4 regions of the Exiguobacterium sp. s194 genome follow, and region 3 is predicted to be linked to each of the others. Evidence: riboswitches for the same ligand, from Rfam matches in the RefSeq annotation. Region 3 holds a riboswitch; each other region holds the start of a gene.

Region 1 (5,907 bases), on a different contig from region 3:
GAGTCGCGCCAGGTGGCCTCTTTCTTATAAATCTACTGAGTTATGTCCCAGCCTCGATTTCATTCTCGAATCAATTCATAAAACGTGATGAGCGTCTCCGCGAACTTCGTATTCAATCGTTCATAGCCGAAGTGCGGGAACCCTTCGAGCCGACGAATATACACTTGGTCGCCGCCGATTTTCCGGCAGACGTTGAGTGTCAATTTCACATCGGCGAAGCGATCGTCCGGTGCGTAGAAACAAGCGAGCGGCAGACGCGGCAGATGTTTCTTCTCTTCTTGATGCTCGACGATTTCCTCTTCGATTTCACGGTATTGACCGTACGTGATCTCCCCGAAGCGCGACGACTCTTCCCCGCCACCCATGAACGTCATCATGCCGAGCGGAAGGTCAGGACGGAAACGGTCGACCGCACTGGCCACGACTTGTTTCAGTCCGCCGATTTGGCGGGACGGATGCCAGTCGAACAGCGGTGAGATGTACGTCAGACTGCCGAGCGGCACGTCATATTCCTGGAGCAAGCGGTTCGTCAACAACGCCCCGAGACTGAACGCGATGACGTGAATCGGCAGCTTGTACTGACTCGCCTCACGTAACGTGTTCTTGATTAACAATTTATGGTCTTCCGCCGTCAAACCGACCGTCTGGCCGGTCACGACGAGGACTTCATACTCGTCCCGCAACCGTCCTAAAAACGCCTCACTCAAACGCGACGTGAACTGGAGCGGATACACGATCACGATGACCCCTTTTCGTGATTCTTCTTCATAAGCCATGCTGTCACCTCATTTTGTTATCACATATCTTTATACTAACAAAAAACATCAGCCGAGACTGATGTTTGGTTGAAAATCCGTCTAGGGTCTTAGCGCGGGTCGTACCGTAAATGAATCAGCTCCATCGGTTGATCGTACACTTCCTCTTGGATGCGATTCAGTTCGATGAACGCCTCATGACTCAAAAAAGCGATGGCTTGCTCGTTCGAGCTTTCGACGTACAGCTCGATCGGTTGGACTTTCCGTTCCCGTAGATGCGACAACAGTGCCGTCCCTAGGCCTTGGCGGTGATGAGCCGGATGAAGATAGAGACGGAGTACTTCCCATGTGTCCCCGCGGTCGATGGCGTGATAGAAGCCGATGACGTCGCCTTCGGCCTCACCGACAATGAACAACTGCTCTTTCGCTTCCTCGCTTGAACTGATGGCGCGGACGATCTCTTCTTGTTGATAGGCGCGTTCCATTACTTTCGAACGAACCTCGTCTCGTTCACTGACCGTCGCGAGCGCAATGTCGCGGATGGTGGCGGCATCTTCTGGCACGGCTTCTCGAATCTTCATAACGGCATCCCCCTTTTGGCCAATCTAGTAGTAACATTCCCCATCGGCAAAAAAATATCCTGCCCGTTCATTACTTTTTGATGTCGAAATGAAGGAAGACGTTATTTTCCATTTTGTGTCGGGTATAAGAGTATCAATGCCAACTTACAAAAAGGAGTGTTACCATGGAACCGAAACTACAACACGATCCACAAGTCGAGCAAGCCAATCATCCGAACCGTCAGTTTGAACAAACGAACACAGGAGGTCCAAAAATCACAGTCGTGACCGGGATGCTCCTCGGCGCCCTCGTCGGCGGCCTACTCGCCTTACTTAGCACGTCAAACCGTGAGAACACGAAACAATCGTTCTCGAGCGCGAAGTCATCGGTCGGCGGTCTCGTCGATACGGTCAAACAAGACCCGGCCGGAACGGCGTCACAAGTCATCGGTCAAGTGAAAGCAGCGAGCGAGGTCATTCAAGACGTCGCGACCGACGTGCAAAACGTCTATGAAAAAGTCGCCGGTGAAGTCGACACGGTCAAACAAGACGTGAACAAAGTCGTCGGGACGGCGCAAGAAGCGAAATCGGATTTACAATCGATCGGCGAGAAAGTCGTCGAAGCGAAAGATACGGCACTTGGCAAAGAGAACTCAACAACTGAAGACAAGCCGCAAGCCTAAAAAAAACGACCTTTCGAGTGAAAGGTCGTTTTTCTATGCTTATGCGAAACGTTTCGCGCCTTCTTCGAGCACTGCCGCTTTGTCCGTTTGCTCCCATGGGAGTTCAACGTCTGTACGACCAAAGTGGCCGTAAGCTGCTGTCTGCTTGTAGATTGGGCGACGAAGGTCGAGCATCTTGATGATGCCGGCCGGACGGAGGTCGAAGTTCTCACGAATGAGTTCGACGAGCTCAGTCTCGCTCAATTTGCCTGTGCCGAACGTATCAACCGCGATCGATACCGGGTGAGCAACACCGATTGCGTAAGCAAGTTGAACTTCTGCTTTGTCAGCAAGTCCCGCTGCAACGAGGTTTTTCGCCACGTAACGAGCTGCATACGCTGCTGAACGGTCAACTTTGGTAGGATCTTTACCTGAGAACGCGCCGCCGCCGTGACGAGCGTATCCACCGTACGTATCGACGATGATTTTGCGTCCTGTGAGGCCTGCATCCCCTTGTGGTCCACCGATTACGAAGCGGCCAGTCGGGTTGATGAAGTATTTCGTGTCCGCGTCGATGAGTTCAGCCGGGATGACTGCATCGATGACGTGCTCTTTCAAATCAGCTTGGATTTGCTCGAGCGTGATGTCTTCCGCGTGTTGTGTCGAGATGACGATTGTGTCGATGCGAACTGGGTTGTTCGCTTCGTCGTATTCGACTGTCACTTGTGTCTTACCGTCTGGGCGAAGGTAAGCGAGCGTGCCGTTCTTACGAACTTCTGCCAAACGACGTGACAATTTGTGAGCGAGTGAAATCGGGAGCGGCATGAGTTCCGGCGTCTCTTTTGTTGCGTAACCGAACATGAGACCTTGGTCACCAGCACCGATCGCATCGATTTCTTCTTCAGTCATTTGTCCTTCACGAGCTTCGAGCGCTTGGTCAACACCTTGCGCGATGTCTACCGATTGCTCATCGATCGATGTGAGGACAGCACAAGTCTCTGCATCGAAACCATATTTCGCACGTGTGTAGCCGATCTCACGAACAGTTTCACGAACAACTTTCGGGATATCCACGTAAGTTGATGTTGTGATTTCACCTGCTACGAGCACGAGACCTGTTGTGACAGACGTCTCAGCCGCAACGCGGGCGTTTGGATCTTCAGCTAAAATTGCATCCAAAATCGCATCTGAGATTTGGTCACAAATTTTATCCGGATGTCCTTCCGTGACGGACTCCGAAGTGAAAAGTCGACGGTTCAAGTTTGCCATTTCGAAAAACCTCCTATAATAAAGGGTGATGTGTGGACGGTACTCGTTCCCCTTACGCGTTGCTTTGGGACGGTAATGAAAAAAACCTCTCGCCATGTTCAAATGGGAAAGGTTGAATCGTTCTTCCTTACCCTCTTATCGTTCGAAGCTTACGCTTCGCTTCAGGATAGCACCTTTTCCGAATAACAATGAAAAATCGGACGGTTGCTGGGCTTCGTAGGGCCTTGTTCCCTCCACCGCTCAGAATAAGAGTATCCGTTACGAAGACCATCATATAAATGACACCCCGTTCTGTCAAGCGTATCGACCGAATTCGTCAAACTTTTCACAAACGGTCAAATAGTTATGTTTGTGAAATATCAAACATTTTTTTGTCCGTTTTGGTTTTTGTACTATGACCTGGTACAGAATATGTTAGAATGACAATGTAAGAAAGCGCTTACTTTAAAGGGTAAAAAATGCTTGTTTTTGATTAGTATGTCACATATAATAAAAACGTCATACTGATTAAACGCGGAAGTATGCGGATTTCATCCACATCTATTTAGGGGAAAGGTGGGATTCAGGATGGCGACAACGCTCCTGAAAATCGAAGAATTAATTAAAGGTGCCGACATGATGCGGAACTTGACGGTTCCAGAACTGGTGGAAGAAGCCATTCGCAACGGTGAAGGCGTACTGACGAAAGACGGGGCTTTATCGGTCAGTACCGGGAAATTCACAGGACGGTCACCGAAAGACAAATTCGTCGTGCAAGATGAAGTCAGCAATCATTTAGTAGACTGGGGTCCAGTCAACCAACCGATCGCGGAAGAGAAGTTCACCGCGCTACTCGACAAAGTGTTGACGCACCTCGAAACGAAAGACAAGCTCTATTATCTCGAGGCTTCTGCGGGGGCAGACGAGCACTATACGCTCCCGGTCCGTGCCATCACGGAATACGCGTGGCACAATTTGTTCGCCAAACAGTTGTTCTTGCGTGAATGGCCGACGAAAGGTGCCTTCGAGCCCTTCACGGTCATCTATGCACCGAGTTATAAGGCCGATCCATTCATCGACGGGACGAACTCCGAAACGTTCATTCTCGTCTCATTCGCCAAGCGGACCATTCTGATCGGGGGAACAGAATACGGCGGTGAGATTAAAAAATCGATTTTCTCGGTCATGAACTTCTTGTTGCCGGAACAACATGTGTTATCGATGCACTGCTCGGCGAACGTATCGGACGCCGGCGAGACGGCCCTTTTCTTCGGTCTATCGGGAACTGGGAAGACGACACTGTCGGCCGACCCGGAACGCCATTTGATTGGGGATGACGAGCACGGTTGGTCACCCGACGGCGTCTTCAATATCGAGGGCGGTTGCTACGCGAAGACGATCAATTTGTCGCGCGAGAACGAGCCGGAAATCTACGATGCCATCCGTTTCGGCTCATTGATTGAGAACGTCGTCTTAGACGAGAACCGGGCACCGGATTATAAGAATATCTCGCTCACCGAGAACACACGGGCCGCCTATCCGATTCAATTCATCGATAACGCGATGCTTCCGTCACGGGCCGGTCATCCGAACACGATCGTCTTCTTGACGGCCGATGCATACGGGGTATTGCCTCCAATCAGCAAATTGACGAAAGAGCAGGCGATGTACCACTTCTTGTCAGGGTATACGTCAAAACTCGCCGGCACGGAGCGCGGCGTCACTGAACCACAGGCGACGTTCTCGACCTGCTTCGGGTCACCGTTCTTGCCGCTCGCACCGGAGCGCTATGCGGACATGCTCGGTACGCTGATTGAGAAGCACGACGTCGACGTCTATCTCGTCAACACGGGTTGGACCGGCGGCGCGTACGGAGAAGGATCACGGATGAAGCTCGCCTATACACGGGCGATGGTGAACGCGGCGGTCAACGGCAAATTGCGTGACGTCGAGACGACGCGCCACGACATTTTCAATGTCGAGATTCCACGCCACATTGACGGCGTGCCAGGCGACGTGCTCAATCCGCGGGACACATGGAAAGACGGAGCGCGCTACGATGCCGAAGCAACGGCGCTCGCCCGGAAGTTCCAGGACAATTTCAAACGATTCACGAAAGCGAGTGAGGCGGTCGTTGCGGCCGGACCAATCATCGTATAACGAAAAATGAGACGATTGCCGATTCGGCAGCGTCTCATTTTTTTGAGTTGGCGAGCATCCATTCCATCGCCGCATCGGTCGTCTTCCATTTTTCCCAAAACGGGAGTTGATGGGCGAACGGGACGACCCAAAGTTCGGCCCGCTCCCCCATCCGTTCCGCTACCGCCGTCGCATGGCGCAGGCGGACTTGTTCATCATCGGTGCCGTGAATCAACAACGTCGGTGCATCCCATTCCTTGTAGAGCGGCGAGCGCTCAACATAAGCGGCACGGGCCGCTTCCGGGTCGCCCCCGGTCATACGGCGCAACATCTTCCGCATCGAACGCTGTTCTTCATACGTCCACTCGAGATTGGTCACACCCGCCCATGACGTGACGGACGTGAGCGGTCGTTCCGCGGCGAGCGACAACGCCATCATGCCCCCGCGCGAGAAACCAAGGGCATGAATGAACGTATCCGTTCGACGGACACGATCGTAGAGAGACAGGACGTCCTCTAGATCGGCGCCGCCGAAGTCCTCTT
Region 2 (5,907 bases), on a different contig from region 3:
ACGTCGCGAGAGCGGCCGTCACACCGGCCGTGATGACGTCACCGATTCCGGCCATGAGGAACGCGCCTTCCTCGACGCGGATGGCGCCACTTCCGACCTGGGTCGCGATGCCGATCGTCCCGGCCTCGAGCGCCGATCGTCCGAACTGCATGGCGACGGCGACACCGATGATGACCGGTAAGAGGCGCATCGCAATCGTCGTCGCATCTAAGATGAACTGCAAGGACGGAAAATACGGCAAGATGGCTTTCGTTAATTCACCGAGCAAAGCGCTCGGGATGAGGGCGATGAGAATGGCAAGACTGAGGCCGTTCAAGACGTTCATTAAAAATTGTTTTCCGGTAAGCTTCTCTTCCGTCATTGGGGATTCACCTGTCCTTTTCTACTGGTTTGCTGTTATGTACAAAAGCGATAAAGTTAATGACCATACTATGCCTCTTTCTGCAGAGCGTCAACAAGAAATGTTGAAATGTTCAGAATTTTCCATTTGAGCACAACTTTTGAACCGACTGGGTCGGATTCATATACTTAGAAGAGAGGTGAGCAAAATGATGACAGACGGATTCTTATATATATACGCCCCAATGTGCGGTACATGCGCCGTGGCCGAGCGGATGCTCTCGGTCGTCGAGGCGGTCGACCCAGAATTGAAGATTGAAAAACGCGATGCCAACTTTATCCCGAACGAACTCGAGGCGTATCAGGTTATGAGTGTCCCGGCGCTATTGAAGCTGGAGAATGGCCAAGTTCGCGATCGTTTGTACGCGTTTCAAAACGTCCAGCACGTCCTATCTTTCGTTAAATGAGATAGGATGATTAGAATAATCTGAAAATTTTAAATAATCAGTTGACACAGAAAGTTCACGAATGATATATTCATTACAACATCTTACTTGAACACAACATAGGACGAGATTTTCCCGTCATCAAGACGTTTTCGAACAACCGCTGCATGAGCTTACGCGATTTCAGGTGGACCTTCCCTTCGATTGTCCCCCAAAAAAATCAAGCGTCGGGGCACCGGTCGCGTAATTGCATGGTCCGTTCGAAGACCGAGTGATGGTTGGGTAAAAATCCCCCATATAAGGATGAATGCTCTGATCGGGCAAAAGAGGTTCATCTATGGGTTGTCCTTCAGTGACTCAAGGTGCTACGTTCTGTGTCATCCTCGGATGGCACCTTTTTTATTTTTTCGCATAAAATAGTTTGACATGAAAATAATATGTCGCTATGATAAGGCTAATCGAATACGCAACCACTCTTATCAAGAGAGGCTGAGGGACTGGCCCTATGACGCCCAGCAACCGCGGAGCAATCCGAAATGGTGCTAATTCCAGCAAGGTGTATACCTTGGAAGATGAGAGCAATCGTTGTCCGTACGATAAAGTACGCACGTTTGCTCAAACGTGCGTACTTTTTTTGTTGTCAGGAGGGAAATGGATTGATTCAACTACGCAATGTGGCCAAATGGTTCGACACGAAAAACGGTCGGGTCCAGGCGGTCGATGATGTGTCGCTTACGATCGAAAGCGGCGAAATTTTTGGAATAATCGGATATTCAGGTGCGGGGAAGTCGACGCTCATCCGCTTGCTCAACCGACTCGAGGCACCGTCAAGCGGTGAAATCGTGGTCGCCGGCAGCGAGCTGACGAAACTCACACCAAAGGAACTACGCGGGGTACGTAAAAACGTCTCGATGGTGTTCCAACACTTCAACTTGTTATGGTCGCGCACAGTCGCTGAGAACATCAGCTTCCCGCTCGAACTCATCGGGGTACCGGCGAGCGAGCGCAAACGCCGCGTCCAAGAACTCGTCGAGCTCGTCGGACTCGCCGGACGAGAAGACAGCTATCCGTCACAACTATCGGGCGGCCAAAAGCAGCGAGTCGGGATAGCCCGTGCGCTCGCTACGAATCCAGAAGTGCTCCTCTGCGATGAAGCGACGAGCGCACTCGACCCGAAGACGACGGATTCGATTCTCGAACTGCTCGTCAGCATCAACAAGAAACTCGGTTTGACGATCGTCCTCATCACCCATGAGATGCACGTCATCCAAAAGATTTGTCACCGTGTCGCCGTCATGGAGGCCGGAAAGGTCGTCGAGACCGGGCAAGTCGCCGACGTGTTCCATCACCCGGAACAGCCAATCACGAAAGAGTTCGTCAAACAGATCGGCGCGGTCGAAGACATGTCGCTCACGTTCGAACATTTGAAAGCTCGTTATCCGAGCGGTCAAATCGTCAAGCTCAAATTCTTGAACGAAACGGCCGAACAACCGATTCTGTCGGAAGTGTTGAAGCAGCATGACATCGGCTTCAACATCATCGGCGGAAACGTGACGCAGTCACAAGTCGGTGCCCTCGGGACATTATTCATCCAATTGATCGGAGAGCCGGCTGAAGTCGAGCGGGCCATCGCCTCAATCCGATCACAGGCAGTGGAAGTGGAGGTAGAAAGCGATGTTTCCTAATGTAGATTGGCAAGTCATGTTAGAACAGACGTGGGAGACGCTCTATATGACGCTCGTCGCCGGAGCCGCGACGTTCGTCATCGGTCTCGCCCTCGGGATGCTCCTATATGTCACAAACGAGCCGCTCATGATGAAGAACCGTCCGATTTACACGGTCATCAGCGCGGTCGTCAACATCTTCCGGTCGATCCCGTTCATCATTTTGATTATCTTGCTCATCCCGTTCACGTTACTCGTCGTCGGGACGATGCTCGGGTCAACGGCAGCACTGCCGGCACTGATCATCGGTGCGGCCCCGTTCTATGCTCGGATGGTCGAGCTCGCGCTTCGCGAAGTCGACCGCGGCGTCATCGAGGCGGCTGAGTCGATGGGTGCGACAAAATGGCAGATCGTCTATAAAGTATTGTTCCCAGAAGCATTGCCGGCCATCGTGTCAGGCATCACGGTCACGATCGTCGCGATCGTCGGTTACACGGCGATGGCAGGGGTCGTCGGCGGTGGAGGACTCGGGAACTTGGCGTTCCTCGAAGGATTCCAGCGTTCACAAAGTGACGTCACGTTCGTCGCGACCGTCTTAATCTTGGTCATCGTCTTCGTCATTCAGTTCATCGGCGATCGACTCGTATCTGTAATTGATAAGCGTTCTGCTTAATCTAAATAGAAAATTTGGAGGGGTTTTATAATGAAATCATGGAAAACAGTACTCGGTTTAACGGCAGCTTCAGCACTTACGATTCTCGCGGCTTGCGGCGGTGGGGATTCAGAATCAGGTTCAGGCGATGACAAGACACTCGTCGTCGGCGCATCAAACGTCCCGCACGCTGAGATTTTAGAGCACGTCCAAGACGAATACGAAGAGAAGGGCTATACGCTCGAAATCAAGAAGTTCCAAGACTACGTCCTCCCGAACAAGACGCTCGCAGACGGGGAGTTGGACGCGAACTACTTCCAACACGAGCCGTACCTCGAGTCGCAAATGGCTGAAAACAAAGACTACAAATTCGCTTCAGCCGGCGGCGTTCACATCGAGCCGATCGGTGTGTACTCGAAAGACTACGCGTCACTCGATGAGCTTCCAGAAGGCGCTGAAATCATCATGAGTTCGTCGGTCGCTGACCACGGACGTATCCTCACGATGCTTCAATCTGAAGGGTTGCTCACACTCGCAGACGGCAAGACAACGGACGCGACGGTTTCAGACATCGTCGACAACCCGAAAAACTTGGAGTTCAAGACGGACGTCGAAGCGGCACTTCTCCCGCAAGCGTTCAACAACGGTGAAGGGGACGCGGTCCTCATCAACACGAACTACGCGATTGATGCCGGCCTCAACCCACTCGAAGACGCAATCGCTCTCGAAGGTGAAGATTCACCTTACGTCAACTTGATCGTCACACGTGAAGGCGACGAAGATGATGAGCGCGTCAAAGCACTCCTTGAAGTCCTCACGTCAGAAGAGACACAACAGTGGATCTTGGATGAGTACAAAGGTGCGGTCGTACCGGTCAAACAATAATTTCGTCAAGGCCCGGGCTATCCCGGGCCTTTTTTATTTGGAGTAGTTTTGGTTCACCAATAGAAGTACACTACATATATGTAGGAAAAGGGGGGATCCGGATGAACATACGACACATTCATCCGCTGACGCTGGGTGTCTTGTTTGGCACATTTTTTGCCCGGCTGTCGACATTTTTTGTTATGCCGTTTTTTGCGATTTATCTCGCGACGCTCGGTTTCTCGGCGAGTGTCATCGGGACGGTGTTCGCCATCTCGGCGCTATCGGGTCTGTTCATGAGCTTTTTCGGGGGAACGCTGTCTGACCGGTACGGGCGCAAACAGTTGATGCTGATCGGCATCGTCTTGAACGCCTTGACGTTCAGCGGCTTCGCGCTCGTGACAGAATTATTTTGGTTTTACATATTTTCGGTACTCATGGGTGTGTCGCGGTCGTTCCTCGAACCGGCGTCTCGCGCGCTCATCAGCGATACGACGCAGCCGGACCAGCGCGTCATCGTCTATAACGTCCGCTACTTTTTAATCAATATCGCGGCGGCGATTGGGCCATTGCTCGCGGTCGTTTTGTCGCTCACCGGCGCAAAGAGCGCCTTCTTCGTCGTGACGGGCGTTTACGTGATGTACGGACTCGTCATTTCGACGCTGTTCCGAAAGTATCCGTTCGAGGAAGGGGACGGCGTCAAAGTCCGGCCGCGCTTGACGGAGACGTTCCGTGTGTTACAACAAGATAAGACGTTCCGCTTCGTCATCATCGGGATGATTTTTGCCATCATCGGCTATAGTCAGTTCAATGCGACGTTGCCACAGTTCATCGCTTTCCATGACGGATTCAGTGACGGCTCACGTTTGTTCGCCTATCTATTGACGGTCAATGCGATCACCGTCCTTGTCGTCCAATATCCGATTATGCGATTCGGGATGCGGGTCTCACCGATCAAGTCACTCTTCTTCGGTGTCGCCACACTGTCGTCGGGACTCCTCCTGATCGGCTTCGCGACCGAGACGTGGATTTTATTCGTCGCGATGGTCATCTTCACGGTCGGAGAGGTGCTCATGTTCACGATGACGGACGTGTTGACGGACGAATTGGCACCGGCCCATCTGCGCGGGACGTATTTCGGGGCGATGGGATTGACGGCGCTCGGTCAGACGATTGGCCCCGTCATCGGGGGAGTGTTGCTTGATGGATTCGATAATGCAGCGTTGCCAGTGTTTGGAAGCTTGGCCGTATTGACGGCGTGCGGCGCCTTCTTCTTCGCCGGCGCCTTGAAAGAACGGAAAGCAAGTTTGGCGTTAACCGAGGAAAAAGTTGGATAATGTCTTGATTTCCCGATATTCTCATTCTCAACATTTATGTTTTATTGAGAATGAATAATAAGGTGAGTCGCTTGAAATAAAAAATTGCCTAGATTAAGATTAGAATATATCTAATCTACGCCAAAAATGGCGAGAAAACGGAAGGGGTATCCGAATGTCTAACGTACCACACATGAAAATTGATGACCTCCGCGTCTCAATCGAAGGAAAAGAGATCGTCAAAGGTCTTAATCTTGAAATTAAAGGTGGCGAAATTCACGCCATCATGGGTCCTAACGGAACGGGTAAATCAACACTCGCATCGGCACTTATGGGTCATCCATTGTATGAAGTAACAGGCGGAAGCGTCGATTTGAACGGTGAAGACGTACTCGAGATGGAAGTCGACGAGCGCGCGCAAGCCGGAATGTTCCTCGCGATGCAGTATCCTGCTGAAATCAGTGGTGTCACGAATGCCGATTTCTTGCGTTCAGCAATCAACTCGCGCCGTGAAGAAGGCCAAGAAATCTCGCTCATGAAGTTCATCCGTGAACTCGATGCGAAGATGGACGTCCTTGAAATCCCTTCAGCAATGGCACACCGTTATTTAAACGAAGGTTTCTCAG
Region 3 (5,907 bases):
GACGTCTGCCGTCTCATAGCCACGTCGCTCCGACACGTCGCGAATCTCGTCACGGAACGTCGACAAAATCGCTTGTTTGTCCTCGTCCGTCAACTGATAGTTCTCTTGCAGGTTTTCCGGGAGCTTTGTGATGTCCCACTGTTCGTACAGAATCCCGCGAGACTCTAAAAAGGCACTCACTTCAGTTTGATCGACGTAACGCTCTTCGGTTTGTTGGAAATAGACAGTTGCCATGGTTGGTTCCTCCTTATGAATGGACGCCTAGGGCGCGTAGTTTTAATGTATAGCTGAACAAAAATTCGTAAGCCTCTAAATAGCGTTTGGCCGCGTCCGGGGTCTCGCCCCAGACGGTGATACCATGATTGCGGATGAGAACGGCACCGGCGCTTGCGTGGATGTGAGGGGCGAAGGCGGCCGCGAGCGTCGGGATGTCCGCATGGTTTTCGATGATTGGCACGCGAACGACCGCGTCCTCGTCCCAGTAGCCGAGCGCCTTGATGATCTCTTGGCCGGTGAAGACGACTTCGCCGGTGGCAGCATGGAGCTCGGAGATGACGTTATTGTCGACCGTATGGACATGGAGCGAACACGTCGCGTCCGTCCGATTGAACACTTCAACGTGGAGCAGCGTCTCGGCGGATGGTTTTCCTGTCTGTTCGCCGATCAAGCGTCCGGCCGCATCGACGTGAACAAAGTCTTCCGGTGTTCGTTTTCGTTTATCGCGTCCGCTCGCCGTGACGAGAAATTCGAGCGGATCGTCGGAAACGCGAATCGCCAAATTCCCACTCGTTCCGGGGAACCAGTCGCGGGCGGCGAGTTCGTCTTTAATGTCGGCGAGTTCAAGCCAACGTGTCGCAAGGCTCATACGACCACCTCCTTCAAGTGATGGGTGATGTCGTCAAACGTCTCGAACGGTGCGTAACGGATGCCTGCCGCTTCGCAGAGCGTGATGAGTTGACCTCGTGCGTAGACGAAGTCGGCACGCTTCGCGACCTCGAAGTCGGTCACTGAGTCGCCGATGACGATCAAGCGGTCGGCGGGATTGACGATGCGACGAGCGAGCGTCGGCTTGCAACAGCCGCAATCGTTCGTACATTGTTCATCGCAAGCGTGTGGCCAAGCGACGGTGACCGTCTCAGCGGAGAAGTCGGCGACGTTGCAGTAGATATGCTCGGGGGCGACATGCCCGTCCAAGACCGGCTGCACGAAGAAGTCCATCCCGCCGCTGACGACGTCAAACTTCCAGCCATGGGCCCGAACTTCTTCTAAAAATGCCGGGAACCCTTGGCGGAGCGTGATGCGCTCCAACAAATAATCACGGTAGGCCGGGGCATCTGCGCTCGGCAATAGTTGAAACAGTTGACCGACACCGGAGCGAATCGAAATCCGTTGCTCGAGGACCGCATCTTTCAACTCGACCCAAGCCGGCGGGGCGAACGCCTTCATCAACGCGATAATATTGTCTTCCGCCGTGATCGTCCCGTCGAAGTCGCAGAGGATATGGACCGTCATCGTGACGCCCACGCCTTCAACGCGGTATCGAGCTCGTCCGTCTGTCCTTCGGTTTGGCCGAGAACGTGAGCGATCGCTTGTCGGAAAGCACGAGCCCCGGCGGCTGCGCCGTCCGGGTGTCCGTGAATGCCACCGCCGGCGTTGATGACGACATCCGTCCCGAAATCACGAATGATATCGGCGACGAGTCCTGGATGAATCCCGGCTGACGGGACCGGTAAAATCGGTTTCGACCAATGCGGTTCGGCGCTCTGGTCACGAATCGTGAACGCCTCGTCACGCGGTGTCGCGAGGGAGCCGTACGGAGACGGGAAGAGCGTTAAATCGGCCCCGGCGAGGCGTGGGAGTTTACCGAGTAAGAGCGAATGACTGATTGATCCGGTCAAGGCGCCGGCAAAGGCCGGATGTGCCAAGATGGGGACGCGTATGTCTGAATCGTTCGCAAGTTCGCGCAGTGCGTCGAGACCGTACGTATAGACGTTGAACAGGAGCGCTGTCGCACCTGCCTCGATAAGACGGAGCGCCTGGTCACGTAGACCGAACACGGGGCCGCTCAGCGTGATGGCGTAGAGGACACGTTTCCCGGTCGCCTCGAAGTGGGCTTGAATGACGTCCGCTCCGATCCGGGCCCGTTCGAGCGATGGGGTGAGCGGGTTGTCGTATAAAATCTCGTCGTCTTTGACGATATCGATGCCTCCGGCGAACTGATCGCGGAGTTGCTGCTCGAGAAACGCGAGGTCACGGCCGATGACACCTTTGAAGATGCTCATGACGAGCGGGCGATCATGAACACCGAGTAACTCGCGAATTCCAGTGACCCCGAACTTGGCGCCTTTGAAATGAGGGGCGAGCGTCTCGGGCAACGTCAAATCGATTAACCGAATCGAATCGTCGAGGGACAGTTTCCCGAACGTCGTCGTCAAGATGGATGAAAAGTCAGGGCTGACATTATGTAACGGGTAGCGGATTGTGAAGCGGCTCGTCGTATCCGTATGTGTGGTCGACACGACCTCACCCCGGTACGCCTGTAACTGCTCTTGCTCTAAGTGAGGCAGCTCCGTCCAAGTACCGACCGTCAGCTCGAGGGCGATTTTGTCGGCGACGGTCGCGACCGCGTCCGTTCGTTTGATTTCATATGTGGCAGTGATACTCATATGGTTCCTCCTTCCAGGCAAACAAAAAATGACCCCATGCCGAGGCAAGAGGTCATCATAAAAAATGAACTCTTATCTCTCAGCTTTCGCTGCAAGAATTAGCACCGTGCCATCTCTGGTCGGTTGCTGCGACATCATCGGGCTCGTCCCTCCGTCTGCTCTTGATAAGAATGTGATTTGAAGTTGTGAAATTTAATTGAATTTTTGCACAGAATCATCACGTCGTCAATTCCTTTTTTTCCAAAAAAAATATTTTGGGAAGTTGTTTCCATATATGCACAAAAAAAGACGGAGTTGCGTCGAGAAAATGACGTTGACAATCGTGACGTCGAGTCCGTAATATTCATCACATAAGTTCACCGAATCGAATAACACACTCTTATCGCGAGTTGGCAGAGGGAATTGGCCCGATGACGCCGCAGCAACCGACCACTAGGCACGGTGCTACATCCACCAGACGAATGTCTGACAGATGAGAGGAACAACCATTTTGGCTGTGCCTCTTTCTCGCGGAGAAAGGGGCTTTTTTTGTGGGCAACGTACAGGAAGGGGAAAACATCATGTCATATCAACCATTTACAGAACAGACCGTCGTCGAGCACGTCCGTCAATTAGGATACTTGCAAGAAGGAATCGCCGAGTGCGAGGAGATCGGGGACGGCAACTTGAATCTCGTGTTTCGGATTCGCCAAGGCGAACAGCGCCTGATCGTCAAACAAGCGCTCCCATACGCCAAAGTCGTCGGTGAGAGCTGGCCGCTCACGCTCGAGCGGGCATGGATTGAACAGTTGGCACTCCGTGAGTTTGCGACTGTCGCGCCTCGGTTCGTCCCGGCTGTCCTTGGCAGCGACCGGACACTCGCTTACACGATTATAGAAGATCTATCTGATTATGAGATTGTCCGCACCGGCTATTTGAACGGGGAGAGCTACCCGGAACTCGCCCGTCATGTCGGTGAATTTTTGGGCGAGACGCTGTTTGCGACGTCGGATTACGCAGCTGGACCGATCGCGAAGAAGCGGATTGAACGTGACTATTACAACCCGGAACTGTGTGACATCACCGAGAAGCTCATCTTCACCGATCCGTTCAAAGACGCGGAGTCGAACAACATCGAGACGGCGCTGCGAGCAGATGTCGAACGCCTTTGGCAAGACCAGGCGCTCAAGATCGAGGTGACGAAATTGAAAGTCGGGTTTGTCACGAAACATGAGGCACTCCTGCATGGAGACTTACATACGGGCAGCATCTTCGCGACTCAACAAGAGACGAAAATCATCGATCCAGAGTTCGCATTTTACGGACCGTTCGGCTTCGACCTCGGCCAAATCATCGCCCATTTGACGCTGTCGACGTTCTATGACCCGCTCAAACGCTTCGAGCGTTTCACGGACGTCTTGACGGTGTGGGAGACGTTCGAGAAGACGTTTCGGGCTAATTTTGAGCGCGCCGTCGAGCCATTCAATACGGATGGTTTCGTCGACGAGTTGTTGCGGACGGTCTTCAGCGACACGATCGGCTACGCCGGTTGCGAACTCATTCGCCGTGCCGTCGGACTGGCCGGTGTCGCCGATCTCGAGACATTGCCGGAAGCGACGCGGCTCGAACGAAAACGTGACGCGCTCGCCCTCGGGACGGCGCTCATTAAAGAACGACACAGCGTCGAATCGATTGACGACTTGGTGACACTCCTGTCGGGGGTGCGCGTATGACGGTCCAAAACATCCGTTTCCATTCACAGACAGACGAACTCATCGTATTGGACCAGACGTTGTTGCCGCATGAAGAGCGTTACGTGACAATCGAGACGCTTGAACAGGCCGAACATGCCATCGAGACGCTCCAAGTCCGCGGCGCACCGGCCATCGCTTACTTCGGGGCGTTCGTCCTCGCCAAAGAAGCGGGACGGTTAGTCGATGACCCGGACTTCACGCGTCGGCTCGACCTCGTCGGACGCCGCTTGATTGCGACCCGGCCGACAGCGGTCAATCTGCAAAACGTGATTGAATCGCTCCTTGATTTAAATGTCGGGGATGATTTTGAGGCGATTGCCGAGGAAATCAAACGCCGCGCCATCGCTTTGTACGACCGGGACGTCGATACGTACCGGGCCATCGGCGAGCATGCACTGACGGTGTTGCCGGCCGGGGGGAACGTATTGACGATTTGCAACGCCGGTGCCATCGCGACATCGCGTTACGGCACGGCGCTCGCACCGTTTTACGTCGGAAAAGAACGTGGCGTATCCTTCAACGTCTTCGCCTGTGAGACGCGACCGCTCCTGCAAGGGGCACGCCTCACCGTCTGGGAGCTCGATCGGGCCGATATCGACGTGACGCTCATCACGGACAATATGGCGGCTTGGACGATTCAGTCAAAACGAGTCGACGCCATCATCGTCGGAGCCGACCGTATCACACGGACGGGTCACGTCGCCAATAAAATCGGGACGTTGCAGCTCGCCGTCCTCGCCAAACATTACGGCATTCCGTTCTATGTCGCGGCGCCGCATTCGACGTTCGATTTGACGGCGGATGACACGATTGAAATCGAGGAGCGGAATCCGTCAGAAGTGACACATATCGGCGGTCAACCGACGGCGCCTGTCGGTATCACCGTCTTCAATCCGGCGTTCGACGTCACGACGCCCGACCTCATCACCGGACTCATCACCGAGGCGGGGGTGTTCGGACCGACAGAAGCCACCATCACACATCATGTAGGGGGAACGATTCATGTCTAAAAAACTATTGATTTTGTTATTCACATTCGTCTTGGCGCTCGTCGGTTGCACGAACGAGCAAGCGGCCCCATCGAAGCCGGTCGAGAAGACGGCAGAGACCAAGCCCGTCTCGGTCTCGAACGGGACGTTGCCGAAAGAAATCGACGTCGCCTTGATTATGCAAATGTCGATTGGGACGTTCTCGTCGCAGTATATCAATGGGGTGACGGAACAAGTCGAATCGTTCGGCGGCAACGTGAAAGTGTACAACGCTGACAACGATCTGTCGAAGATGGCGAGCTACGTCGACACGGCGACGACGCAAGGCGTCGATGTCATCTTGATTGACCATGGCCGCGCCGATGCATTGAAAGAACCGGTCCAACGCGCACTCGACAAAGGCATCCAAGTCGTCGCGTTCGACAACGATTTGACGAACGAAGGCGTAACGGTCATCGACCAGGACGACTATTCGCTCGCCTGGCGTTCGCTCAAGGCACTCGCTGAAGATTTGGACGG
Region 4 (5,907 bases), on a different contig from region 3:
GTCGCTCGACTCGACCCCGAGCGTCTCGAGCGTCGTCGGGGCACCGAACCGTTTCAACCAAGCCTCCAAATAAGGGGCATCGGCCGAGCGCCGCAACCGCTCTTGGACGATCAGGCCGAAGCCGACCTTGTCTCCGTGCAAGAATGAGTGGGTCGACTCGAAGCGGCTGAGCGCATTATGGACCGCATGGCCCACGGCGACGCGTGTCCCGGCGTCACCAAATCCACCGACGGCGCCGCCGATGGCGAGCACGTGATCGACCGCGAAGCGGACGTCGTCACTATACGACTCAAAAGCGTGCTCGCTCAATTCAAGTTCGACGAGACGCCCGCACTGCTCGGCCAAGACGAGTCCGGTGTTGACGCCGGCGTCAGCTGAGCTGTCACCACTCAAATAACGGGCCTCGTAAAACTTCGCGACCGTGTCGATGACACCTGCCCGAAAGTATTCATATGGTGAGCGCGAGATGACCCGTGAGTCAACGATGACCCGTTCGATGACGACGCGGAACATGTCGTAGCGGTCGTAGCTCCCGTCCTCCTGATAGACGACGCTGAGCGGTGTGAACGCCGCACAGTTCGAGGCGAGCGTTGGGACGACGATGAGCGGGACGTTCCGTTGATAGGCGACGAGTTTGGCCGTATCGACGAGCTTGCCGCCTCCGACGGCGATTAACACGTCGGCGTCAAACGGTTTGAGCCGTTCGACTTCCGAGTCCGTGCACTCCCCGCTGAACCTTGTTGCCGGATAGTCCGCGATGGCCGGAAAGATGGCTCGGACGACGTCATACCCGTTCTGACCGTGCAGGACGTGGGCACGGCGGCCGTCGACTAAGTCATCAAGACGGTCGAGCGCGTCATCGGCGTGGTCATATTCAAGGACGGCCTGACGAATCATGCCCGCACCTCCTCATAGGCGGCAAACAACCGCTCGATTCGTTCGACGGCCTCGTCAATCTTCGGTTCCGGTGAGACGAGACCGAAGCGGACGTATCCGTTCCCTTCCGAACCGAAGAAATAGCCCGGGGTGACGGCGACACCAGCTTCATGCAGCAGTTTCCGCGAGAACGACTTGGCATCACCCTCAGGCACTTTCGCCCAGACGAAGAACGAGCCTTCCGGCGGTTCGACGGCCCAGCCGGCTCGGTTCAACCCGTCGATCAGGCGATCACGCCGTGCCTCGTACAGTCGTGCCAAGTCATCGCGAATGGTACGGGGCGCCTCGAGCGCAGCGACAGCCGCCGCCTGGATGGCCGAGAACACGCTGACGTGGACGTGGTCCTGATACGTGTTGATCGCCTCGATGATGTCCGCGTTCCCGACAGCAAAGGCGACGCGCCAACCGGACATGTTGAACGCTTTCGACATCGTATATACCTCGATGCCGACTTCTTTCGCCCCTTCCGCCTGCAGAAAGCTAGGCGGGACATGGCCATCGAATCCGATGCTGCCGTATGCGAAATCGTGGACGACCATCAAGTCCCGCTCCCGGGCGAAACGGACGGTATCGTCAAAGAAAGCGGGTGAGGCGACGGCTCCGGTCGGATTGCTCGGGTAGTTCAAATACATGAGTCTTGCCTCTTGCGTATCGAGCGTCTCATAGTCCGGCAAGAAGCCGTTCTCTTCCCGGAGGACGAGGTCACGGACGACGGCACCGGCGAGGCGTGCCCCCGAGATGTAATCAGGATAGCCGGGATTCGGTAGCAAAATCCCGTCGCCAGGTTCGAGTACGCATTGCGGCAACGTGATGAGACCAGATTTTGAGCCGATGAGAATCGCTACTTCTGTCTCGGGATCAAGTTCGACTCCATACTCATTCAAATAGAACGTCGCCACTGCTTGCTTCAGGCGGGCCTGACCGCGGAACGGACCGTATTGATGGGTCGAGGCGTCGAGGAGCGCCGTCTGAAGCGCGTCACAGATCGGCTCAGGCGTCGGCAGGTCAGGCGTCCCTTGTCCGAGTCGGATGATGTCGCGGCCGGCTTGTTCGAGTTCGGCCACCTCGTTCGCGAGTCCGACGAAATGTTGAGGTGGTAACGTTTTAAGTAGATGTGAGCGTCTGTCAGTCATGAATAGTCCTCCTATGCAAAAAACACCCCTTTCCGCGGAAAGGGGTGTCGAGATACGGACGTATTCAAACAACCACCTTTCCATCTCTCAAGGTCACCTTGCTGGAATTAGCACAGTATTGAATCAATCTGTTGCTGAAGCTTCATCGGGCCAGTCCCTCCGCTTCTCTTGATAGAAAGTGTTTTATATGCGATTTGTCTTTTTGTAATATGTCACTTAGTTAACCAAACGTTACCAATCTTGTCAATCCTTTTTTGAAAATGAGCATGTCCTCTTGAATCCCGATAAAAAAACGTTCATAGTGAAAGTGAACGTTATTCTACAAAATTTAAAACATGAGGGGATGGACCTTTGGAATTAAACCGTCAATTGATTTGGAAGTTGAGCGTGATCGGCCTGATCCTGCTCGTGCTCTGGAAAGTCATCAGCGAACCGGATACGATTTCGCAGATGATGCATTATACGTTCCAGTTGCTGACGCCGATTATTATGGGAATCGCCATCGCGCTGCTCCTGAATACCGTCCTGTCCTATATAGAAGAACGGTTTCAACTAAAACGATATCAAGGCTTGCTGATCGTCTATATCATCTTTATCGGGATTCTCGTCATCTCTGCGGTGACGCTGTTCCCACGCATTTATTCGAGCCTCGCCTCGCTCATTGAGGAACTCCCGTCCTATATCCGGCAAATCGACGGGTACCTGTCACAGTTGAACACGTATTTGAAAGAGTATAACGCGACAGTCGCCCAGGCCATCGATTTCAGCCGGTTCGAGGAGCGCTACTCGGGCTGGGTCGAGACGGCCGTCTTGTCGTCGGTCAGCTACGTGTCGAGCTTCACGATGACGCTCATCAACTTCTTGATTGGGATCGTCATCTCGATTTATCTTTTAAAAGACAAAGAGATTTTTGCCCGCATGTTCAAGCGGCTGTTGTATGCGATGTTACCGGTCGCGTCAGCCAAGACGACGATCGACATCTTCCAAGAGATGGATTACATCTTTAAACGCTATATCATCGGGAAGTCGCTCGACTGCCTCATCATCGGGGTGCTGGCCGTCGCCGGTCTGTTGATTATCGGGGCGCCATACGCGCTTCTCCTCGGCGTCATCGTCGGTGTCTTGAACTTCATCCCGTACGTCGGGCCGCTGCTCGGGATGATCCCGGCGTTCATCATCACCTACTTCTATGACCCGTTCACGGCGCTCATCGTCCTCTTGTTCATCTTCTTGTTGCAACAATTTGACGGACTCTGGCTCGGGCCGAAGATTCTCGGCGACAGCGTCGGCATCACGCCGTTCTGGGTCATCACGTCGATCATCATCGGCGGCAGCCTGTTCGGCCTCGTCGGGATGTTCATCAGCGTGCCGGTCACGGCGATGATTCAAGTTGTGTTCTCGCGCTTGATCGACTACCGGCTCAGTCGCAAGAACTTGAATGAATTGTTATGACACATTGACGATTTAGGTTGACACATTTCACAGAAATATCATAATCTTGAAGAGAAGACAGTCCAATGCAGAAAGGAGAGGTACCGATGTCAGTCATTCAACGCTCGCACGTCCAAGTCCATATTGACCGGCAGGCGCCTCTCCGTGATTTGAATCCGTGACGTTCGCCTGCCTTCCGAGGCATGTCTAAGATCGTAGGGACGCGTATGCCTTTGTGCATGCTGCGTCCCTTTTTACATTCCAATAATTAAAGCAGGTGAACCTAATGATTCAATCACTCAAACGACTCGACCGCAATATTTGGATCCGCTTCCTCGGGGAGACGATCACCGGCGTCATGATGTTCATGATCGCGCCGTTCCTTGTCCTCTATTACAGCGACAAGCTCGACAGTTATATCCAGGTCGGTGTCATCATGGCGACCGGTCCGATCATGGCCCTCATCGGTTCGGTCGTCGGCGGACGGCTCGCAGATTTGTATGGCCGCAAACCAATCATGATGATCGCCATCCTCGGCGACGCGCTCGCGCTCGTAGGTTTCGCGTTCGCCGAGACGTTTTGGCCGCTCCTCCTTTTGAACGCCATGCTCGGTTTGACGAACTCGTTGTTCCATCCGGCCGCGAGCGCGATGGTGGCGGACGTGACCGAGCCCGAACAGATGAACGAGGCGTTCGGCCTGTTGCGGATGGGCCATAACATCGGGGCGGCGCTCGGCCCGCTCCTCGGCAGCGCCGTCCTGTTCATCGACCGGCAGTATATCTTCTTCTCGGCGTCATTCGTCTTTATCCTTTATGCGCTCGTCCTCGGCCGCTTCATCCGGGAGTCGCTCCCGGAGACGACCGAGGCCGATACACCGTCTAACCGGGACGTCCTACGGGTGTTCTATAACGATAAGGTGTTCCTCGTCTTCATCTTCGCCGGTGTGTTCATCTCGATGGGCTTCTCGCTCATCGAGAGCATGTTGCCGCTGTTCTTGCGCGAGTCGATGCCGTCGTTCACCGACCGTGAGAACCCGTTCGCCTATATGCTCGCCTTGAACGGCATCATGGTCGTGTTGTTCCAGTTCCCGATTGCCTCGAAACTCGGGCGCAAGCCGTTCGGCAACGTCATGCTCGCCGGGGCGACCATCTTCGGGGTCGGCATGATCCTGATCGCGGTCATGCCACGTCTCCTCTACTCCCTCGGGACACCGTACCTCGTCCTCGTGAGCGTCTTGCTCGCGGTATACGCGTTCTATACGCTCGGTGAGATGATCATGTCCCCGGTCCAACAGACGTTCATCGCCTTGATTGCTCCGGAGAATATGCGTGGGGCCTATAACGGGGCCGCCAGTATCCAGTGGTTGATCGGCGGGGTGACGGCTCCAATCATGGCGAGCCTTTTCTTCGATCAGCGGGCCGGACATATCGCCTTAATCCTCGTCGGGGCGGCCAGTTGTGTGTCAGGCCTCATCTACTGGCAGCTCGGACGTCGCGTCAGTGCGGCCGAAGCGAAACAAAAGACGGCTTGACCTATATAAATCACACTGAACCTAGTCGTTTAGTGTGATTTTTTAATTCGTTGCAAATTCGTTAAATTTTGAATATTTGCTTCTATTATCCTTTACAAACATAATGATTCTTTTTATGATAATACGGTTAAGGAGGGATCTTTCATGGAAAGGATCGATAAACAGAAAATTGTGGACAGCGTGCCACAAAAAGGGTTTTTCGGACAACCTAAGGGTTTGTTCACGCTATTCTTCACTGAGTTTTGGGAACGGTTCTCGTATTATGGGATGCGTGCGATCCTCGTCTTCTACATGTATTACGAGGTATCAGATGGCGGTCTCGGTCTCGACCAGAACGTCGCCTTGTCCATCATGTCGGTGTATGGCGCACTCGTCTACATGTCGGGGGTCATCGGGGGATGGCTCGCTGACCGTGTGTTCGGGACGTCCCGGGCCGTCTTCTTCGGCGGTGTGTTCATCATGCTCGGTCATATCGTACTGTCGATTCCGGGTAGCCTGACGTTCTTGTTCATCTCAATGGCGTTGATCGTCATCGGGACCGGTCTCTTGAAACCGAACGTCTCGAGTATCGTCGGTGATTTATACAATGAGACGGACCGTCGTCGTGACGCCGGGTTCAGTATCTTCTATATGGGGATCAACCTCGGTGCCTTCATCTCGCCTTTGATCGTCGGAGGGGTTCAAAAGAGTTATGGCTTCCATTGGGGCTTCGCGCTCGCCGCGGTCGGGATGTTCATCGGTCTCGTCGTCTTCATGGTCACGAAGAAAAAGAACCTTGGTCTCGCCGGTTCATACGTACCGAACCCGTTGACACCGTCTGAAAAGAAAAACGCAATCAAGTATACGACGATTGCAGTCGTCCTCATCGGTGGTCTG

The links. Region 3 has a riboswitch for S-adenosylmethionine ahead of KNP85_RS06985 (2,3-diketo-5-methylthiopentyl-1-phosphate enolase). Riboswitches for the same ligand answer to the same signal wherever they lie in the genome.
Region 1: linked by a shared signal. The riboswitch ahead of metK (methionine adenosyltransferase) and the one ahead of KNP85_RS06985 (2,3-diketo-5-methylthiopentyl-1-phosphate enolase) in region 3 are both predicted to bind S-adenosylmethionine.
Region 2: linked by a shared signal. The riboswitch ahead of KNP85_RS03455 (methionine ABC transporter ATP-binding protein) and the one ahead of KNP85_RS06985 (2,3-diketo-5-methylthiopentyl-1-phosphate enolase) in region 3 are both predicted to bind S-adenosylmethionine.
Region 4: linked by a shared signal. The riboswitch ahead of KNP85_RS07870 (aminotransferase class I/II-fold pyridoxal phosphate-dependent enzyme) and the one ahead of KNP85_RS06985 (2,3-diketo-5-methylthiopentyl-1-phosphate enolase) in region 3 are both predicted to bind S-adenosylmethionine.

The regions. Positions count from the first base shown of each region.
Region 1 is NZ_JACSLT010000002.1:365,565-371,471, reverse strand. It holds gene KNP85_RS03780 (alpha/beta fold hydrolase) at 60-776, opposite strand; gene KNP85_RS03775 (GNAT family N-acetyltransferase) at 866-1,336, opposite strand; gene KNP85_RS03770 (hypothetical protein) at 1,501-1,998, shown strand; gene metK (methionine adenosyltransferase) at 2,038-3,246, opposite strand; SAM riboswitch class I at 3,379-3,498, opposite strand; gene pckA (phosphoenolpyruvate carboxykinase (ATP)) at 3,814-5,385, shown strand; gene KNP85_RS03755 (alpha/beta hydrolase family protein) at 5,420-5,907, opposite strand, start outside.
Region 2 is NZ_JACSLT010000002.1:303,878-309,784, forward strand. It holds gene KNP85_RS03445 (PTS sugar transporter subunit IIC) at 1-361, opposite strand, end outside; gene KNP85_RS03450 (thioredoxin family protein) at 549-806, shown strand; SAM riboswitch class I at 1,259-1,364, shown strand; gene KNP85_RS03455 (methionine ABC transporter ATP-binding protein) at 1,442-2,470, shown strand; gene KNP85_RS03460 (methionine ABC transporter permease) at 2,460-3,122, shown strand; gene KNP85_RS03465 (MetQ/NlpA family ABC transporter substrate-binding protein) at 3,153-3,986, shown strand; gene KNP85_RS03470 (MDR family MFS transporter) at 4,088-5,302, shown strand; gene sufC (Fe-S cluster assembly ATPase SufC) at 5,475-5,907, shown strand, end outside.
Region 3 is NZ_JACSLT010000004.1:262,081-267,987, reverse strand. It holds gene KNP85_RS07000 (1,2-dihydroxy-3-keto-5-methylthiopentene dioxygenase) at 1-234, opposite strand, end outside; gene KNP85_RS06995 (methylthioribulose 1-phosphate dehydratase) at 248-865, opposite strand; gene KNP85_RS06990 (2-hydroxy-3-keto-5-methylthiopentenyl-1-phosphate phosphatase) at 862-1,512, opposite strand; gene KNP85_RS06985 (2,3-diketo-5-methylthiopentyl-1-phosphate enolase) at 1,509-2,666, opposite strand; SAM riboswitch class I at 2,736-2,837, opposite strand; SAM riboswitch class I at 3,043-3,145, shown strand; gene mtnK (S-methyl-5-thioribose kinase) at 3,227-4,378, shown strand; gene mtnA (S-methyl-5-thioribose-1-phosphate isomerase) at 4,375-5,409, shown strand; gene KNP85_RS06970 (sugar ABC transporter substrate-binding protein) at 5,402-5,907, shown strand, end outside.
Region 4 is NZ_JACSLT010000005.1:158,202-164,108, reverse strand. It holds gene KNP85_RS07875 (iron-containing alcohol dehydrogenase family protein) at 1-897, opposite strand, end outside; gene KNP85_RS07870 (aminotransferase class I/II-fold pyridoxal phosphate-dependent enzyme) at 894-2,069, opposite strand; SAM riboswitch class I at 2,147-2,247, opposite strand; gene KNP85_RS07865 (AI-2E family transporter) at 2,421-3,521, shown strand; gene KNP85_RS07860 (MDR family MFS transporter) at 3,787-5,031, shown strand; gene KNP85_RS07855 (peptide MFS transporter) at 5,176-5,907, shown strand, end outside.